3 regions of the Mycoplana sp. BE70 genome follow, and region 2 is predicted to be linked to each of the others. Evidence: predicted binding sites of a transcription regulator. Region 2 holds the regulator's gene; each other region holds the start of a gene.

What was found. Region 2 encodes PhoB, which activates phosphate uptake and scavenging genes when phosphate is short. Its sites were predicted from a motif close to TGTCATNNANCTGTCAT; they were not measured.
Region 1: the regulator PhoB is predicted to act here: its motif matches at 2,931-2,947, upstream of J2Y48_RS18155 (UDP-2,3-diacylglucosamine diphosphatase).
Region 3: the regulator PhoB is predicted to act here: its motif matches at 4,084-4,100, upstream of J2Y48_RS11520 (DUF47 domain-containing protein).

The regions. Positions count from the first base shown of each region.
Region 1 covers NZ_JAVDTM010000009.1:236,791-242,966, forward strand. Annotated here, with positions in the region: gene dgcA (N-acetyl-D-Glu racemase DgcA) at 1-710, shown strand, start outside; gene J2Y48_RS18150 (MFS transporter) at 662-1,882, opposite strand; gene J2Y48_RS18155 (UDP-2,3-diacylglucosamine diphosphatase) at 2,035-2,865, opposite strand; gene J2Y48_RS18160 (nuclear transport factor 2 family protein) at 2,984-3,388, opposite strand; gene J2Y48_RS18165 (NADP-dependent malic enzyme) at 3,627-5,939, shown strand; gene J2Y48_RS18170 (CBS domain-containing protein) at 6,133-6,176, shown strand, end outside.
Region 2 covers NZ_JAVDTM010000001.1:254,818-260,993, reverse strand. Annotated here, with positions in the region: gene pstB (phosphate ABC transporter ATP-binding protein PstB) at 1-657, shown strand, start outside; gene phoU (phosphate signaling complex protein PhoU) at 717-1,430, shown strand; gene phoB (phosphate regulon transcriptional regulator PhoB) at 1,477-2,160, shown strand; gene J2Y48_RS01250 (GcrA family cell cycle regulator) at 2,241-2,759, opposite strand; gene J2Y48_RS01245 (aspartate aminotransferase family protein) at 3,185-4,378, shown strand; gene argF (ornithine carbamoyltransferase) at 4,414-5,325, shown strand; gene J2Y48_RS01235 (Hsp33 family molecular chaperone) at 5,534-6,176, shown strand, end outside.
Region 3 covers NZ_JAVDTM010000005.1:247,809-253,984, reverse strand. Annotated here, with positions in the region: gene J2Y48_RS11540 (amidohydrolase) at 1-1,160, shown strand, start outside; gene aguB (N-carbamoylputrescine amidase) at 1,336-2,208, shown strand; gene J2Y48_RS11530 (dual specificity protein phosphatase family protein) at 2,377-2,940, shown strand; partial or broken gene J2Y48_RS25360 (EamA family transporter) at 3,085-3,477, shown strand; gene J2Y48_RS25355 (EamA family transporter) at 3,466-3,975, shown strand; gene J2Y48_RS11520 (DUF47 domain-containing protein) at 4,117-4,761, shown strand; gene J2Y48_RS11515 (anion permease) at 4,761-5,771, shown strand; gene J2Y48_RS11510 (DUF3300 domain-containing protein) at 6,125-6,176, shown strand, end outside.

The DNA.
Region 1 (6,176 bases), on a different contig from region 2:
TCGATTGCGCATTGTGGGATCTAGAGGCCAAGCTCTCCGGGACGCCCGTGTCGTCCACGATCAACGCCACGCCGCCACAGCCGCTCACCACCGCCTATACGATCTCGCTCGGCGAACCGGAGGTCATGGCCGCCCAGACCGCCCGCCACGCGGATCGCGCCCTGTTGAAGGTGAAGGTCGGAACCCCGGACGACGCGACACGCATACGCGCCGTTCGCGCCGCCGCGCCGAAATCCCGCATCATCCTCGACGCCAATGAGGGGTGGACCGGCGAGACGCTCGCCTATCACTTCGCCATCTGTGCCGAGGCAGGCATCGCCTTGATCGAACAGCCGCTTCCGGCGGGTCGGGACGAGGCGCTGGCGCAGGTGAAGCGCGTCGTTCCCGTCTGCGCGGACGAGAGCGTGCATCTGGCGTCCGATCTCGCAGCGCTAACCGATCGCTACGACGCCATCAACATCAAGCTCGACAAGGCGGGCGGCCTGACGGAAGCGCTCGACTTGCGCGCCGAGGCGGCCCGTCTCGGGCTACAGGTCATGGTGGGCTGCATGGTCGGCTCGTCGCTCGCCATGGCCCCCGCGGTCCTGCTGGCGCAGGGCGCGGATTTCGTCGACCTGGACGGCCCGCTTCTTCTTGCGCGCGACCGGGAGCCCGGACTTCGCTACGAGGGTTCGTTGGTGTTCCCGCCAGATTCCATTCTCTGGGGCTGAATGCTGCGGGCCAGAAGCACCAGCACCAGTCCGAGAGCCGCGACCACGGACATCGCGTAGAAGCCGTCGATGCCGTACCAGGCGAAGAGATAGCCGGACAGGAACGTCGTCAGGGCCATGAAGATGCCGTTGTAGAAGAAGTACAGCCCCTGCGTGGAGGCTTCCTTCTCCTCGGCGAGCCGTTCGATGATCCGCCCCTGCACGCCGACATGAATGGCGGCGAAGGTGAAGGCATGCAGGCTCTGCAATGCGAAATAGCCGAAGAACCCCAGGTCATGGGGGAAGGCGACCCACCGGAACATCGCAACCGCGCTGCCGAAGACAATCATCGTCCAGAGACTAAAGCGGCGGCACAGGCGGGCCGACACGATGAAGAACAGCACTTCCGCGGCGACACCGACGCTGAACAGCAGGCCGATTTCAGTGCCCGAGAAACCCTCCGCGCCCCACAGGATTGCGGAAAAGGCATAGAACATGCCGTGGCTGGCATTTACCAACGCCGCGCCGAGCATCATCAATTGCACGTCCATCTGGCCGGCCAAGCCGGTCGGAGCAACCGGCAGCGCCGATATCGGTGACGCCCGGCGCGGCTTGCCGATGCGCGGTGCGATGAATGCGGCCATGACCGTGGTGATGAAGCCCACGGTCATGGCCGGCAGCACCATCGCACCACCGAATATCCCGGCAAGCCAGCCGCCGATCATGGTCGACACGATGAAGGCGAGCGAGCCCCAGAACCGCATGCGGCTGTAGTCGAAGTGCCAGCGGCGCACGCCGCTGAGAGCAATTGCGTCGGTGATCGGCAGATAGGGCGCATAGACGATCCCCTGCAGCGTATAGAGGATCAGCACAGGCCAGAAATGTTCCGTAGAGAGCAGCGCGATGGCAGTCGCAAGCGACATCGCTCCGGACCAGACAAGCACGCTCGCCCGATCGCCGATCCGGTCGGCAATCATACCTGCAATCGGTGCGGTAAAGACGCGGACCACCATCGGCACGGCCAGCACCACGCCGATTTCCCAATCCGTCATCGACAGCGTATTGAGCCAGATCGGAAAAAACGGCAGGGCGATGCCGTTCACCAGCATCGGCGCGCAGAAGACAATCGCGATCCGCAGAACGAAAAGGCGCGGCGGACCAGCGGTCGCGACCATGCCGTGAGGCGCGTGCATGTTTGGAACCTGAATAGAGAGATAGGCAGAATTACCACGCCAAGGCAGATGCGCCAATCCGTGATTTCTGCCAGCCCCTGCGGGTCCCCGCCTCTCCGGTTCGGTCGATAAAGTCCGATGGCGCGTCTCGGGATTTTAGCCCACGCCGGTTTTTACGCGGCCTCCGGCGCTCGCACCTGCGCGGCTGGCGCGTCTACGGCAGCGGTCACGGCTGAACGGGCAGCCGGCGACGGCCAGGAGATCAGTTCCATGCGGCCGTCGAAATGCTCGACGACGGCCGTGCAGCTCTCCACCCAGTCGCCGGTGTTGATATAGCGTATCCCGTCCAGTTCCTCGATCACGGCATGGTGGATGTGCCCGCAGATCACACCGTCGGCGTCGTGCCGGCGCGCCTCTTCGGCCACCACGTGCTGGAAGGCGCCGATGAAGTTCACCGCGTGCTTGACCCGCAGCTTCGCCCAGGCCGAGAATGACCAGTAGGGCATGCCGAGACGCCGGCGCGCGGCGGCAAGCACGATGTTGATAGCGATCGCCGCGTCATAGGCCCAGTCCCCGAGATAGGCGAGCAGGCGGGCATTGCGCACGACGACGTCGAATTCGTCGCCGTGCAGCACCAGGTAGCGTTTGCCGTCGGCCGCCTCGTGGATGATCTGTTGTGCGACCTCGATGCCGCCAAAGTGAACGCCGGGGAAGTCCCGCAGGAATTCGTCGTGGTTGCCAGGGATGTAGATGATGCGGGTCCCCTTGCGCGCCTTGCGCAACAGTTTCTGGACCACATCGTTGCAGCTCTGCGGCCAGTACCAGCTGCGCTTCAGCCGCCAGCCATCGACGATATCGCCGACAAGGACGATCGTCTCCGCCTCATGGCACCGCAGGAAATCGAGCAGAAAGTCCGCCTTTGCCGCCCTCGAGCCAAGGTGAACATCCGACAGGAACAAGGTTCTCACGCGGCACACGTTCGGTGTCGGGTCGTTGGCACTCATCCCATGCACTCCGGCAATACCTCTCGGGGAGAGCCTCCCCCCAAGCAGGTGAAAACCAGACTCGTGTATCAGCAGGATGACAGCCGCCGCGCCGAACGCTCACTCTTTCGCGCTGCGGCTACCCGATGACCTGGCGGGCAATGGCGGCACTGTCGCGCGCACCCCAACGACAGGTGATGCGGCCGTCCTCGATGACAAACCACTCCATCGCGGTGATCTCGTAGGAGCGTCCGGTCGGCTCGTGGCCAGCGACCCCGCGGAACGTCCCGGTAAAGCGGCCCGTCTCGCGAAGCCGCACCACGACATTGGCGCCGTCGGCAACGATATCGAGTGCTTCGAGCCGCATGTTCATCCCCTCGTGCAACTCACGCCAGATCGGAGCGACATCGGCAAGCACGCCGAAACCAAGCACGCCATGAATTTTTGCGTCCGGGGCGAAAAGCTCTGCGAGCCTCTCCAGGTCGAATGCGTTGAATGCGGCAATATATTCCTGGACGATGGATTTGTTTGCTTCCGCTTTCATCGGGGCCTCCTTGGCTCAAGCGACGTTTTCATACGATCAACAGCGACGCATCACAACCATTGGTCGTCACTGCCGCCACGCCTTTGATGGTGGCGCCGCTGGTCATCCCACAAAGGCAGGGTTGGTGGTTGCAAGTAAGGACAATTGGGGCTTTATGGCGTTGGTCCCAACTTCACGGCGCGCCCCATCCGTGCCAGAAGGACGGCCGAAAGAGCGAATGGAAACGGGCAGGAAGAACATGACCACTGGCGACAAATCGAAAGCGAATTCCAAGCCGACGAGCGGCGACATCGACCAGCAGGCCCTGTTCTTTCATCGCTACCCCCGCCCCGGCAAGCTGGAGATCCAGTCGACCAAGCCGCTCGGCAACCAGCGCGACCTGGCGCTCGCCTATTCGCCGGGCGTTGCCGCCCCCTGCCTTGCGATCCGCGACAATCCGGAAACGGCAGCGGACTACACCGCCCGTTCCAACCTCGTCGCGGTCATCTCGAACGGCACCGCCGTGCTGGGCCTCGGCAACATCGGGCCGCTTGCCTCCAAGCCCGTGATGGAAGGCAAGGCCGTCCTTTTCAAGAAGTTCGCCGGCGTCGATGTCTTCGATATCGAGATCGACGCGGCAACCGTAGATGAGATGGTCAACGTCATCTCCGCCCTCGAGCCGACCTTCGGCGGCATCAATCTCGAGGACATCAAGGCGCCGGAATGCTTCGACGTCGAACACCGGCTGCGCGAGAAGATGGACATCCCCGTCTTTCACGACGACCAGCACGGTACGGCGATCATCGTCGCCGCAGCGATCATGAACGGGCTGGAACTCGCCGGCAAGGACATCGCCAAGGCGAAGATCATCGCGTCCGGCGCCGGAGCCGCCGCCCTCGCCTGCCTCAATCTGCTCGTTACCCTCGGCGCAAAGCGCGAGAACATCTGGGTCCACGACATCGAAGGCCTCGTCTACAAGGGCCGGGAAGCGCTGATGGACCAGTGGAAGGCCGTCTACGCCCAGGAGTCCGACAAGCGCGAGCTGGCGCAGACGATCGACGGCGCCGATGTCTTCCTCGGCCTTTCCGCGGCCGGAGTCATGAAGCCCGAGCTGTTGGCGCGCATGGCCGAAAGGCCGCTGATCATGGCGCTGGCGAACCCGACGCCGGAGATCATGCCCGAAGAGGCCCGCGCCGCAAGGCCCGACGCGATGATCTGCACCGGCCGCTCCGACTTCCCCAACCAGGTCAACAACGTTCTCTGCTTCCCCTACATCTTCCGCGGCGCCCTCGATTGCGGTGCCCGCACGATCAACGAGGAGATGAAGATGGCGGCGGTTCGGGCCATCGCCGCACTTGCCCGCGAAGAGGTCTCGGACGTGGCGGCACGCGCCTATTCCGGCGACACGCCGGTATTCGGCCCGAATTACCTGATCCCCTCGCCGTTCGACCAGCGCCTCATCCTGCGCATCGCCCCGGCGGTCGCGCGCGCTGCCGCCGAAAGCGGTGTCGCCACCCGGCCGATCGCCGATTTCGACGCCTATCTGGATCAGCTCAACCGCTTCGTCTGGCGCTCGGGCTTCATCATGAAGCCGATCTTCGCGGCAGCGAAAAAGGCGGAAAAGAAGCGCGTGATCTTCTCCGAAGGCGAGGACGAGCGCGTGCTGCGCGCGGCCCAGGTGTTGATGGAGGAAAACATCGCCCAGCCGATCCTGATCGGCCGGCCGCAGATCATCGAGGCCCGGTTGAAGCGTTACGGCCTGCGCATCCGCCCCTCACAGGATTTCGAGGTCATCAACCCCGAAGACGATCCACGTTACCGCGAATATGTCGACGACTATTTCAAGCTGGTCGGCCGGCTAGGCGTGATTCCGGAGGCCGCCCGCACCATCGTTCGCACGAACCAGACGGTCATCGGCGCGCTCGCGGTGCGCCGTGGTGAGGCGGACGCGCTGATCTGCGGTGTCGAAGGACGCTATGCCAAGCACCTGCGCGACGTTCGGCAGATCATCGGCCTGCGCGAGGGGGTGACCGACTTCTCCGCCCTCAGCCTACTGATTTCCCAGCGGGGAGCGACCTTCTTCACCGACACCTATGTCAACTTCGAGCCGAGCTCGGAGGAAGTTGCGCAGATGACGGTGATGGCGGCCAAGGAGATCCGCCGCTTCGGCATCACGCCGCGTGCGGCGCTGGTTTCGCATTCCAATTTCGGCTCGCGCGATTCGGTCAGCGCTTTCAAGATGCGCAAGGCCATGGACCTTGTCCGTGAAAGGGCGCCGGAACTGGAGGCCGACGGCGAAATGCACGGCGATTCCGCGATATCCGAATTGCTGCGCCAGCGCGTGATGCCCAGCAGCACGCTGACCGGCGAGGCCAACCTCCTGGTGTTTCCGAACCTTGACGCCGCGAACATTTCGCTCGGCGTCCTGAAGACGATGATGGACGGTCTTCACGTCGGTCCGATTCTGCTCGGTGCCGCCATGCCGGCTCACATCCTGTCGCCTTCGGTGACCTCGCGCGGCGTGGTCAACATGGCGGCGCTTGCCGTCGTCGAGGCGTCGTACCCGGGCTGATCGCTCCATCTGCAGCACAGAGCCGCCGCGGCCCGTAACGGAGCCGCGGAGGCTGGCTGACGCCGCAAGCGCAAGCGTTGTGCTGCTCGAATCTCAAGGACAGCACCTCCCCTCGTGCCGGTGCCCAAACGGTTGTCGAACTCCCGCAACAGGGTTAACGTGAGGCTCCGCTAACGTTCGAGCTGGAACCGAGATGCGCGTCAAGGATGTCATGTCGTCGACCGTTGTCGGTGTGTC
Region 2 (6,176 bases):
CTGATCGGTCCGTCCGGCTGCGGCAAGTCGACGTTCCTGCGCACGCTCAACCGCATGAACGACACGATCGACAATTGCCGCGTCACCGGTGCGATCACGCTCGATGGCGACGACATTTACGACCCCGCGATCGATGTGGTCGAGCTTCGCGCCCGTGTCGGCATGGTGTTCCAGAAGCCGAACCCTTTTCCGAAGTCGATCTATGAGAACGTCGCCTACGGGCCACGGATCCACGGTCTCGCCAAGAACAAGGCGGATCTGGACCAGGTCGTCGAGCACAGTCTGCAAAAGGCCGGTCTCTGGAACGAGGTGAAGGACCGCCTGCATGAAGGCGGCACGGGCCTCTCCGGCGGCCAGCAGCAGCGTCTCTGCATCGCCCGCGCCGTAGCCGTCAGCCCGGAGGTGATCCTGATGGACGAGCCCTGCTCGGCGCTCGATCCGATCGCCACCGCCAAGGTCGAGGAACTGATCCACGAGCTGCGCGAAAACTTCACGATCGTCATCGTCACCCATTCGATGCAACAGGCCGCACGCGTTTCGCAGCGCACCGCCATGTTCCATCTGGGCAACCTGGTCGAGGAGAACGACACCGACAAGATGTTCACCAACCCCGACGACCAGCGCACGCAGGACTACATCATGGGCCGGTTCGGCTGAACCCGGTGCAACGTCGCAAATGAATACCCGGCGCTATGGCGCCAGTTGAGGATCACACCATGTCATCGCCCCACATCGCTTCCGTCTACGACGAAGAATTGAAGTACCTTGCGCGCCGCATCTCGGAGATGGGCGGCACCGCCGAGCAGATGGTGGGCGACAGCGTGCGCGCCCTGGTCAACACCGACGCCGCGCTGGCGCAGAAGGTCATCTCGGAAGATGTCATCCTCGACACTGCCGAGCGGCAGATCAACGAGAAGGCGATCCTGACGATCGCCAAGCGCCAGCCAATGGCGGCGGACCTGCGCGAGATCATGGGCGCGATCCGCATCGCTGCGGAACTCGAGCGCGTCGGCGACCTTGGCAAGAACAACGCCAAGCGCGTCATCGCCGTGCAGAGTTCCGGCATGCCGCGCAAGCTTGCCCGCGGTCTGGAGCATCTCGCGGAACTGGCACTGATGCAGTTGAAGGAAGTGCTCGACGTGTATGCGTCGCGCAACGTCGAGAAGGCCAAGGAGATCCGCGAGCGCGACGACGAGATCGACGCGGTCTACACCTCGCTGTTCCGGGAGCTTCTGACCTACATGATGGAAGACCCGCGCAACATCACGCCCTGCACCCATCTTCTGTTCTGCGCCAAGAACATCGAACGCATCGGCGACCATGCCACCAACATCGCCGAGACGATCTTCTACATGGCGACGGGTGCGCCGCCGGAAGGCGAGCGCCCGAAGGACGATCACACCACCTCGGTCGGCGCGGAGAAGGAATGATCTGCGTCGCACTGTTTGAATTCTAGAACGCCGGAGTTCGCAAGGCATGGTTCCCAAGATTACCGTGGTAGAAGACGAGGAGGCGCTGAGCGTCCTCCTGCGCTACAACCTCGAGGCCGAAGGCTTCGAGGTCGATACGATCCTGCGCGGCGACGAGGCGGAGATCCGCCTGCAGGAGCGCCAACCGGATCTCCTGATCCTCGACTGGATGCTGCCCGGCGTTTCCGGCATCGAGCTATGCCGGCGCCTGCGCCAGCGCTCCGAGACCGAACGCCTGCCGATCATCATGCTGACGGCCCGCGGCGAGGAGAGTGAAAGGGTGCGGGGTCTTGCCACCGGTGCCGACGACTATGTGGTGAAGCCCTTCTCGACGCCGGAGCTGATGGCGCGGGTGAAGGCGATGCTGCGGCGCGCCCGGCCGGAAGTGGTCTCGACGCTGCTGAAGTGCGGCGATATCGAACTCGACCGCGAGACGCACCGCGTCCATCGCCGGACGCGCGAGGTGCGCCTCGGTCCGACGGAATTCCGCCTGCTCGAGTTCTTCATGACCTCTCCCGGGCGCGTCTTTTCGCGCTCGCAGCTGCTCGACGGCGTCTGGGGACATGACATCTATGTCGACGAGCGCACGGTCGATGTGCATGTCGGCCGGCTGCGCAAGGCGCTGAACTTCTCCAACATGCAGGACGTCATCCGCACTGTGCGCGGGGCCGGCTATTCGCTGGAGGCCTGATCGGCTGGAAACAATCGGAAACGAAAAACGGGCCCCGCGGGGCCCGTTTGCAATTCTGTCTTTTTCCAGCGTGTCGCCGGTTACCGCATGCGCCGACGTTCGGCCGACGGCTGGTAAGCCAGGCGCTGATGGAAGAGGCAGTAGGGCGAGTTGTCCGGGGACTCGTTGCCGCAGAAGTGAAAATCGTCGGTCAGCGGGTCGCCGTTCGGCCACTTGCAAGTGCGCTCGGTGAGTTCCGTCAGTTCCAGCCGGCGCGACATCGGCAAGACGACGTTCGTGTCGATCCGCGCGAGCGGCGCGTCGTCGTACTCAAACGCGACTTCTTCCTTGACGACGGTCGCGCCTGCCGGGCGGGCGACGGTGCGGGTCACGACGCGCGGGGCGAAGTTCGAGGGGCGCGGCGCGGCGGCCGGCCGCTTGGCCCGTGTCGCCGTCGGCGTGCCGCCGGCTTTAGCGCGACCGGGAAGGGCGAGGCGGTGCACCTTGCCGATGACCGCGTTGCGGCTGACGCCGCCGAGTTGTGCTGCGATCTGGCTGGCGCTCAGTCCTTCGGACCAGAGCTTCTTAAGCTTCTCGACCCTCTCGTCTGTCCAGTTCATCCTATCGCCTCCATTCCAGCGTTCGCTACCGGGAATCCGTCGCCAATGCCCCGGATGGCTCCGGAGCACGGAACGCCTTGATACTGTGGGTGACTAGTTCCGCCGCATGCAGTCTAGCAATTGACTTTTAACCTACTGACAGGGGGACTCTGTGACAAGACTCGCCCGATTCAGGCCGAATCGATTTTCCAGTTTTCCCCAACTTGCTAGTTTGGTGTGACTGCCCGGCGACACTTTCCGCGCGCAAGTCGGGTCCGTCTCCGCGACCAATTGAGGTGGAACGGATGGAAGCTACTTTTATTGACATCGACCGCCGAAATGCTGATAGTGCCGCGGCCGCCGTAGGGCGGCATTTTTCATTTTTCCACACGGAAAGCTCAAGACGGGAATGGATTTCCGCATCCGCTGCGAAGGAGATACGCGCCATGGCTGATGCCACGCCGCTTTACGAGACCTATCTGCGTGCGCCGCTGCGCTTCGAGCGCGGCGAAGGCGTCTGGCTGATCGCGGAAGACGGCTCGCGCTATCTCGACTTTGCCGCCGGCGTTGCGGTCAATTCGCTTGGCCATGCCCATCCACAACTGGTCGACAGCCTCAAGAGCCAGGCCGACAAGGTCTGGCACGTTTCGAACCTCTACGAGGTGCCGGGACAGGAAACGCTTGGTAAGCGGCTGATCGACGCGACGTTCGCCGACAAGGTGTTCTTCACCAATTCCGGCGCAGAGGCGCTGGAGTGCGCAATCAAGACGGCGCGGCGCTATCATTTCGCCAAGGGCCATCCTGGCAAGTTTCACGTCATCACCTTCGAGGGGGCCTTCCATGGCCGGACGCTGGCGACGATCGCCGCCGGCGGCCAGGAGAAGTACCTCGAAGGCTTCGGACCCAAGGCGCCCGGTTTCTATCAGGTGCCCTTCGGCGACATCGCGGCCGTAAAGGCCGCGATAACGGAAGAGACGGCGGCAATCCTGATCGAGCCGGTACAGGGCGAAGGCGGCATCCGCGTCGTGTCGAACGAGTTCCTGCGGGAACTGCGCGCGCTCTGCGACGAATACGGGCTGCTGCTCGTGCTTGACGAGGTGCAGTCCGGCGTCGGCCGGACCGGCAAGCTGTTTGCCCATGAATGGGCCGGCGTCACGCCGGACATCATGGCGGTCGCGAAAGGCATCGGCGGCGGCTTTCCCCTCGGCGCCTGCCTGGCGACGGCGGAGGCTGCGGCCGGAATGGTCGCGGGCACGCACGGCTCGACCTATGGCGGCAATCCGCTGGCCATGGCCGTCGGCAATGCGGTCCTGGACGTCGTGCTGGAAAAGGGGTTCCTGGAACATGTTCGCGACGTGGCGCTGGTGCTGCGTCAGGGCCTGGCCTCGCTGGCGGACCGCTTTCCGGATATCATCGAGGATGTCCGCGGCGAGGGCCTGATGCTCGGCATCAAGGCCAGGGTTCCCTCGGCCGACCTGCTCAAGGCGGTTCGCGCGGAACACATGCTGCTCGTCCCGGCCGGTGACAACGTGCTGCGGCTGCTGCCGCCGCTGGTCACGACGGCCGAAGAGGCGCGCGAGGGGCTGGCACGGATCGAACGGGCGGCGGAGAAACTGAGCGCCGAGAAGAAGCAGGCCTGAGGCGATGCCGAGGCTCAAACAGCAGGACTGACAGCATGGCCAGACACTTCCTCGACCTCTCCGCCATGACGGCCGAGAATCTTCGCACGATCATCGACGACGCCAAGGTGCGAAAGGCGGCGACCAAGGAGGGCACGGCCGACAGGCCGCTCGCCGGCAAGATGCTGGCGATGATCTTCGAGAAGCCCTCCACTCGCACCCGGGTCTCGTTCGACGTCGGCATGCGCCAGCTCGGCGGCGAGACGCTGTTTCTGTCCGGCACCGAGATGCAGCTCGGCCGCGCCGAGACGATCGGCGATACGGCGAAGGTGTTGTCGCGCTATGTCGACGCGATCATGATCCGCACGACCGATCATGCGCGCCTGCTGGAGATGGCCGAGCATGCGACCGTGCCGGTGATTAACGCGCTGACGGACCTGACGCACCCCTGCCAGATCATGGCCGACATCATGACCTTCGAGGAGCATCGCGGACCGGTCAAGGGACGGACGATCGCCTGGACCGGGGACGGCAACAACGTGCTGCATTCCTTCGTCGAGGGTGCGGCCCGCTTCGGCTACCGCATGAACATGGCCGTGCCGCTTGGCTCCGAGCCGGAGGACAAGATCCTCAACTGGGCGCGCAACAATGGCGGCGAGATCATGCTCTGCCACGACGCCGATCGGGCCGTCGCCGGCGTTGACTGCGTCGTTACCGACTGCTGGGTTTCCATGAACCAGGAGCACCGCGCCCGTGGCCACAACATCTTCCAGCCCTTCCAGGTGAACGAGGCGCTGATGCAGAAGGCCGACAAGGACGCGCTCTTCATGCACTGCCTGCCTGCGCACCGCGGCGAGGAAGTCACCGACGAGGTGATCGACGGACCGCGGTCGGTCGTCTTCGACGAGGCGGAGAACCGCCTGCATGCGCAGAAGTCCATCCTTGCCTGGTGCCTGAACGCCATTTGACCGGCCGTTCACGCCCTATTGAAATCGGCTTTTCGCGCCACGATCTATGGCGCGAACCCCGATGTTGCAGCGGCGCCGCTGGCGTCGCATCCGCCGGATGTGAGATCATTCCGACGGCGAAAGCGCAGAATCACTGAAGAACGCAGCCGTCGCAGGCAGATGTGGCCAGCATCCCGCCGGACGGCCGATGGCGTTGAAGGAGCGAAATATGGCCCAGCCAGCCCCGATACTTGGCGAACTCGATTTTGCCGGCGACGACCACGTCGTGCCGTTCCAGGTGGAAGGCCTGGACGTGCGCGGCCGCGCGGTCCAGCTTGGGCCGTTGCTCGACGCGATCCTCGAGCGGCACGACTACCCGCAACCCGTCGCGCGCCTTCTGGCCGAGGCGATCGTGCTGACGGTCCTGCTCGGCACGTCGCTGAAGTTCGAGGGCAAGTTGATCCTGCAAACGAAGAGCGACGGCCCGGTCGATCTGCTCGTCGCGGACTTTTCCAGCCCCGAGAACGTGCGCGCCTATGCCCGGTTCGACGCCGACGCGCTGGAGGAAGCGGTACAGTCCGGCAAGGTCGCCCCGCACGAGTTGCTCGGCAAGGGTATCCTTGCCTTCACCATCGACCAGGGCGCCCACATGCAGCGGTACCAGGGCATCGTCGCGCTCGATGGCCACACGCTCGAGGAGATCGCCGGGGTCTATTTCCGCCAGTCGGAACAGATTCCGACGCGGGTCCGCCTCGGCGTGGCCGAACTGTTCGATCGCGATGAGAACGGCAAAGCCCGTCACCGCTGGCGTGCGGGCGGCATGGTTGCGCAGTTTCTGCCGGAGTCGCCGGAGCGCATGCGCCAGGCGGATC
Region 3 (6,176 bases), on a different contig from region 2:
GCAACGAGATCGTCATGGGCGACGACGGACTTGCCAGCGGCGAGCTGCGCGAATCCGACGCGATGCGCCCGGTCGCGGCACTCAGCGAGACCGGTGGTCGCGAGATGCTCGGCGTCGGCACCGGCGGCGATCCGGAGCACGTCACGCCTGAGGAGCGCGCCAAGGATATTGCCGTTATCAAGCGCGGCCTTGCCTATTGCGCCTCCCTTGGCATCACCTCGCTGCAGAACATGGATGGAAGTCTCTACCAGCTGGAGATGCTGGACGAGATCGAAAGGACCGATGGGCTCCCGGTGCGCGTGCGCATGCCCTTCCACCTGAAAAACTTCATGCCGCTGTCTGATCTGGAGGACAAGGCGGCCGCCTGGCGCGACCGCTTCGACACCGACAAGCTGCGCTGCGACTTCGTCAAGATGTTCATGGACGGCGTTACCGAGTCCGGTACCGCCGTGTTCATCGACGACTACAAGCACCAGCCGGGCTGGAAGGGCGAGCCGCTGTTCACGCAGGATCAGTTCGACAGCATTGCGACCATGGCCGACAAGCTCGGCCTGCAGATCGCGGTGCACGCGATCGGCGACGGCGCCGTGCGGATGGTCCTGAATGGTTACGAGGCGGCAATCACGGTCAACGGCAAGCGCGACAGCCGCAACCGCATCGAGCACATCGAGGTCGTCCATCCCGACGACATCAAGCGCTTCGCCGAAACCGGCACCGTCGCTTCGATGCAGCCGACCCATCCGCCGGGCAATGCCGGCCTGCCGCTGGAGCCGTACCTCTCCTATATCGGCGAGGAGCGCTGGCCCTACGCTTTCGCTTGGCGAACGCTCGTCGATGCCGGCGCGAACATCGTCTTCGCCACCGACTGGCCGGTCTCGCCGCTCGATCCGATGAGCTGCATCCATGACGCGATGACGCGCAAGACCTGGAAGGCAGACATGGCCGACCAGCGGCTGACGTTGCAGGAGACGCTTGTGGCTTACACGAAGACCAGCGCCTGGGTCGAATTCATGGAGGATCGCAAGGGCGTGCTCAAGGAGGGCTACCTCGCCGACGTCGTTGTCCTGTCCGGCGACGTCGAGCGCACGGCCTTCGAAGATCTCGCCTCGGTGCGGCCGGTCACGACAATCTGCGACGGGCGGATCACCTATCAGGCGTGAAACAAGTACGGTGACGCTTTAGCCCCTCACCCAAACCTCCCCCGCAGGCGGGGAGAGGGACGAAGACGGTACGGCCTGTCCCTTCTCCCCGTTCACGGGGAGAAGGTGCCGGCAGGCGGATGAGGGCAGTTCGAGCAGAAGGGCTTGCGTCGCAAGCAAACAAGGGAGCATCACCATGCGGCAAGTGACGCTGGCAGCCACGCAGATGGCCTGCAGCTGGGATACCGACCAGAACATTGCCACCGCCGACCGGCTGGTGCGCGAGGCGGCGGGACGCGGGGCGAATATCATCCTGATCCAGGAGCTGTTCGAGACCCCGTACTTCTGCCAGGACCAGTTTTCCGGCTTCAATGTGCTCGCACGGCCGCTGGAGGGCAATCCGCTGGTGGCGCATTTCGCAAGGCTTGCCAAGGAACTCGGCGTCGTGCTGCCCGTCAGCTATTTCGAAAAGGCCGGCCCGGCGCACTTCAATTCGGTGGCGATCGTCGACGCGGACGGTAGCGTTCTCGGCAATTACCGCAAGAGCCACATACCGGACGGCCCGGGCTATACGGAAAAGTTCTATTTCTCGCCTGGCGACACCGGTTTCAAGGTCTGGAAGACCCGCTTCGGCACGATCGGCTGCGGCATTTGCTGGGACCAATGGTTCCCGGAAGCGGCGCGCAGCATGGCGCTGCTGGGTGCGGAAATCCTGCTCTATCCGACCGCGATCGGCACCGAACCGCAGGACCCGACGCTCGACAGCGCCGCGCACTGGCAGCGCGTGATGCAGGGCCATGCCGGCGCCAACATGGTGCCCGTCGTCGCCTCGAACCGCATCGGCACCGAGGAAGGGCGCAACAACACCTCGATGACCTTCTACGGTTCGTCGTTCATCGCCGACCAGACCGGCGCGAAGATCGCCGAGGCCGACCGGCAGAGCGAGGCGGTACTGACCGCCACCTTCGATCTTGACGCCATCGAGCGGCAGCGCTGGGGCTGGGGCCTGTTCCGCGACCGCCGGCCGGAACTCTATCGTGCGGTTGGCACCCTGGACGGACAATTCTAGCAAGCGGGGTGGCGTGACCGGTGGTGTCGGGGGCCCGGGACGGACTCGCTCACTCGCTCCGGGGCGAGGTTGTCTCTAGCGCGCGCGTTCAGTAACCTGTCAGCTCGGCAAGCGACAGTGCGGACCTTTCCCGGGCCGTACGGCCGGGGGAGATTGCGGGGGTGGAGTTTGGCGCGCAGATACATTGCCTGGGCGGGAACACTGACGGCACTCATTGCTTTTGTGGTCAGTGCCTTTCTGATTGGCCTGCAACTCGCCGGCAATTTCCACGAAGTCATTCCGGGTGAACTCTATCGCTCCGCTCAGCCTTCGGCCGCGCAGATCGAGCGCTATGTGCGCCAGTACGGAATCCGAACGATCGTGAATCTTCGCGGCCCGAGCAGTAGGCCTTGGTACCAAAGCGAGGTGGCAACCGCCGAGCGGCTCGATGTCAGGCATTTCGATTTCGGGATGTCCTCGTCTAGAGTGCTCACGCTGGCGAAGACGAAGGAACTCGTGGTGCTTCTGCGTGACGCGCCAAAGCCCATCCTCATCCATTGTCGTTCCGGAGCCGATCGGACCGGTCTAGTCTCACTTATATATCTTCACCAGATTGCCGGCGTTGACGAGGAAATCGCCGAAAGGCAGTTGTCGATCCGCTTTGGTCACGTCGGCATCCCCTTCCTGTCGCCGGCCTTCGCCATGGACGAGTCCTGGGAGGCTTTGGAGCAAGCGTTAGGGTTTCCGAGCTGATTGTTGCGGAGACGTCTGCCGTTGCCGCGCTGCGCTTTTCTACAACGCGGAGAGCTGTGAACGAATTGTTGACACGAGTTTTAGTGATTGTCGCATCGTTTCGCTCTGTGCCATAGGCGGAGCAGCATTCCACAGACGATCCCCATGTACATATCCGAGCTCCTCGCCATTTCCTCCGCCGCCTGCGTCGCCTTGAGCGCCATTCTGATTGGTGAATTGAAGGGCCGCGTGCCGCTGATCGTGCTTACCCGTTGGCAGATGTTCGCCGGCTTTGGCATAACGGGTGCCGCATCGCTTGTTACTGGCGGCTGGCGTGCAATCGAACCGTGGCAGGCAGGTACACTCGCACTTTCCGGCCTGTTCGGCATCATTATCGCCAGTAGTGCCTATTTCGCGGCAATCTACATTGCTGGCGCGCGAATGACTTCGCTGCTCTACTCGTTGACTGCACCCTTCGCCGTGCTGTTCGGCTATCTGGGGCTCGGCGAAACGATAACTGGCCAGCAGGGCATCGGCATCGGGCTTGTGGTCGCAGGCGTAGCCTTGGCGATCTGCGGACCGAAGGAGGGCAAAAGCCCGGCAACCGCTTCCAAAATCGCGCGCTTCGCCGGGCTGGGCATTGCGCTCGGCCTGATCACGGCAATTGGCCAGGCGATCGGCACGTTGGCGGCGCGGCCGGCGATGGCTTCGGGCGTGGAGCCCTTTACAGCCATGGCGATCCGCTCGGGCGTAGCTGCCCTGTTCTATCTTGTTCTGTCCTCGCTGCCCATTGCCGCGGTGAAGAGCACCGGTCACTTCACGAAGCGAACCCGCCTCATAGCCTTCGCTGCGGCCTTCTTCGGCACCGGAGTCGGGATGTCGCTGCTAATGGCGGCACTCGCCCGCGGCAATGTGGGTATCGTCGCGACGCTGTCGTCGCTGACGCCGCTGCTGATCCTGCCCATGGTCTGGATGCGGACGGGGAACGCGCCCACCGCTTCTGCCTGGTCCGGAGCCGCCCTGGCAGTCGCCGGCATCGCGCTAATCAGCCTCTGACAGGCCAGTTCGCTCAAAAAACTGGGGAAGGATCGCATTGCGAACGCCAACCGGCGCGGCATTTCCGGTCCTTGCGTCTTTCCACGCCGGTTTCTCTGTTCTATGTGCTGTCGCAATTCTGTCATACATGGAAAAACGATCGTGCTGAGTTGGTTTCGTGCCCTGATGCCCCGGGAAGACCGGTTCTTCGACCTGTTCGACGCGCATGCGCTCACCGTCGTCGGCGGGGCGGAAGCGCTGGAGAAGGTGCTGGCCGGTGGGCCGGACATCGAGCAGTATTGCAACCGCATCGTCGAACTGGAAGACAAGGCGGACCACATCACCGCCGAGGTGCTCCATGCGGTCCGCAAGAGCTTCATCACCCCGTTCGACCGCGGTGACATCAAGGACCTGATCCAGTCGCTCGACGACGCGATCGACATGATGCACAAGACGGTCAAGACGATCCGCCTGTTCGAGCAGTCGAGCTTCGACCCAGGCATGCAGGAAATGGGGACGATCATCGTTCGGGCCGCCCGCCTCGTCGCCGAGGCCGTTCCGCTGCTGAACAAGATCGGCGCCAACATCACCCGCCTCAATGCGATCGCCGAGGAGGTGATGCGCATCGAGGGGCGGGCGGACGAATTGCATGAGGCGGGGCTGAAGGACCTGTTCCGTCGCCACGGCGCCTCCAACCCGATGGCCTACATGATCGGCAGCGAGCTTTACGGTCAGCTCGAGAAGGTCGTCGACCGCTTCGAGGACGTGGCGAACGAGATCAGCGGCATCGTGATCGAGAACGTCTGATGGAGGCCACCCTCGCCCTTCCACTGCTGGTGGCGCTCATCGGCATCGCGCTGCTGTTCGATTTCCTGAACGGGCTGCACGATGCGGCCAACTCGATCGCCACCATCGTTTCGACGCGGGTGCTCAGGCCGCAATATGCGGTGATGTGGGCGGCCTTTTTCAACTTCATAGCCTTCCTTTTCTTCGGCTTGCATGTGGCCGAGACGATCGGCCGAGGCATCATCGATCCGGCCATCGTCACGCCCTTGGTGATCTTCTCCGCCCTGATGGGGGCGATCGTCTGGAACGTCGTCACCTGGCTGTTCGGCATTCCTTCCAGTTCTTCGCACGCGTTGATCGGCGGGCTGGTGGGCGCTGGCCTGGCGCGAAGCGGTGGTGATGCCATCGTGTTCTGGGGCGTGGCGAAGACGGTCGGCGCCATCTTCATGTCGCCGGCCATCGGCTTCTTCCTCGCGCTGATGCTGGTACTGCTCGTCTCCTGGATTTTCGTGAAGCAGACGCCGTTCGCCGTCGACAAGGCGTTTCGAGGGATGCAGTTCATCTCCGCATCTCTCTATTCACTGGGCCATGGCGGCAACGATGCCCAGAAGACGATGGGCATCATTGCCGTCCTGCTCTTCTCGCAGGGCCATCTCGGCTCCGAATTCTACGTCCCCTTCTGGGTGGTCATCACCTGCCAGGCCGCGATTGCTCTGGGCACGCTGTTCGGCGGTTGGCGCATCGTGCACACGATGGGGTCGAAGATCACCCGGCTGAATCCCATGCAGGGCTTCTGCGCGGAAACCGGCGGCGCGATCACGCTGTTCGGTGCGACCTGGCTCGGAATTCCGGTCTCCACCACCCATACGATCACCGGCGCCATCATCGGCGTCGGCGCGGCTCGCCGCGTCTCGGCGGTGCGGTGGGGACTCGCGACAAACATCGTGGTTGCCTGGTTCGTGACGCTGCCGGCCGCGGCGTTGGTGTCGGCTTTGACCTTTTGGGTTGTCGGGTTGCTCGGCGGTCAATGACCGCCGGGCTGTGCGCCTCGATTGCGCGGCCGCGTCCTGAAGGTGAAAAACACCGGTATTCCCGCCAAAATCGGCAGCCTCGTTGAGGTGTTGCACTGCGCAGTCAGGGGCAGCGGGTCTCCGCCGCCTGCCGTGCATACGGGCGTGGCTACATGTAGCTACGGCATGGCCACTACCTTTCCTCGTTGCTTTGGAACACAATCGTGCGTGGGTTTAACCATGCCGTGATGCCGGGGCGTCTTGCGTTCCCAGCAACGTGAGCATGATGGCCAGCTTGAAGCGCTGGCCAGGTTGAGCGTCCTCGAGACTGAAGCTGAATGACCGGTGTGTACCGGATGGGAGGTTTCAAGGTCATGGATTTCGAAAGGTTTTCAAGCTGCCTGCGCTCGAACGTCGCCATCGGCC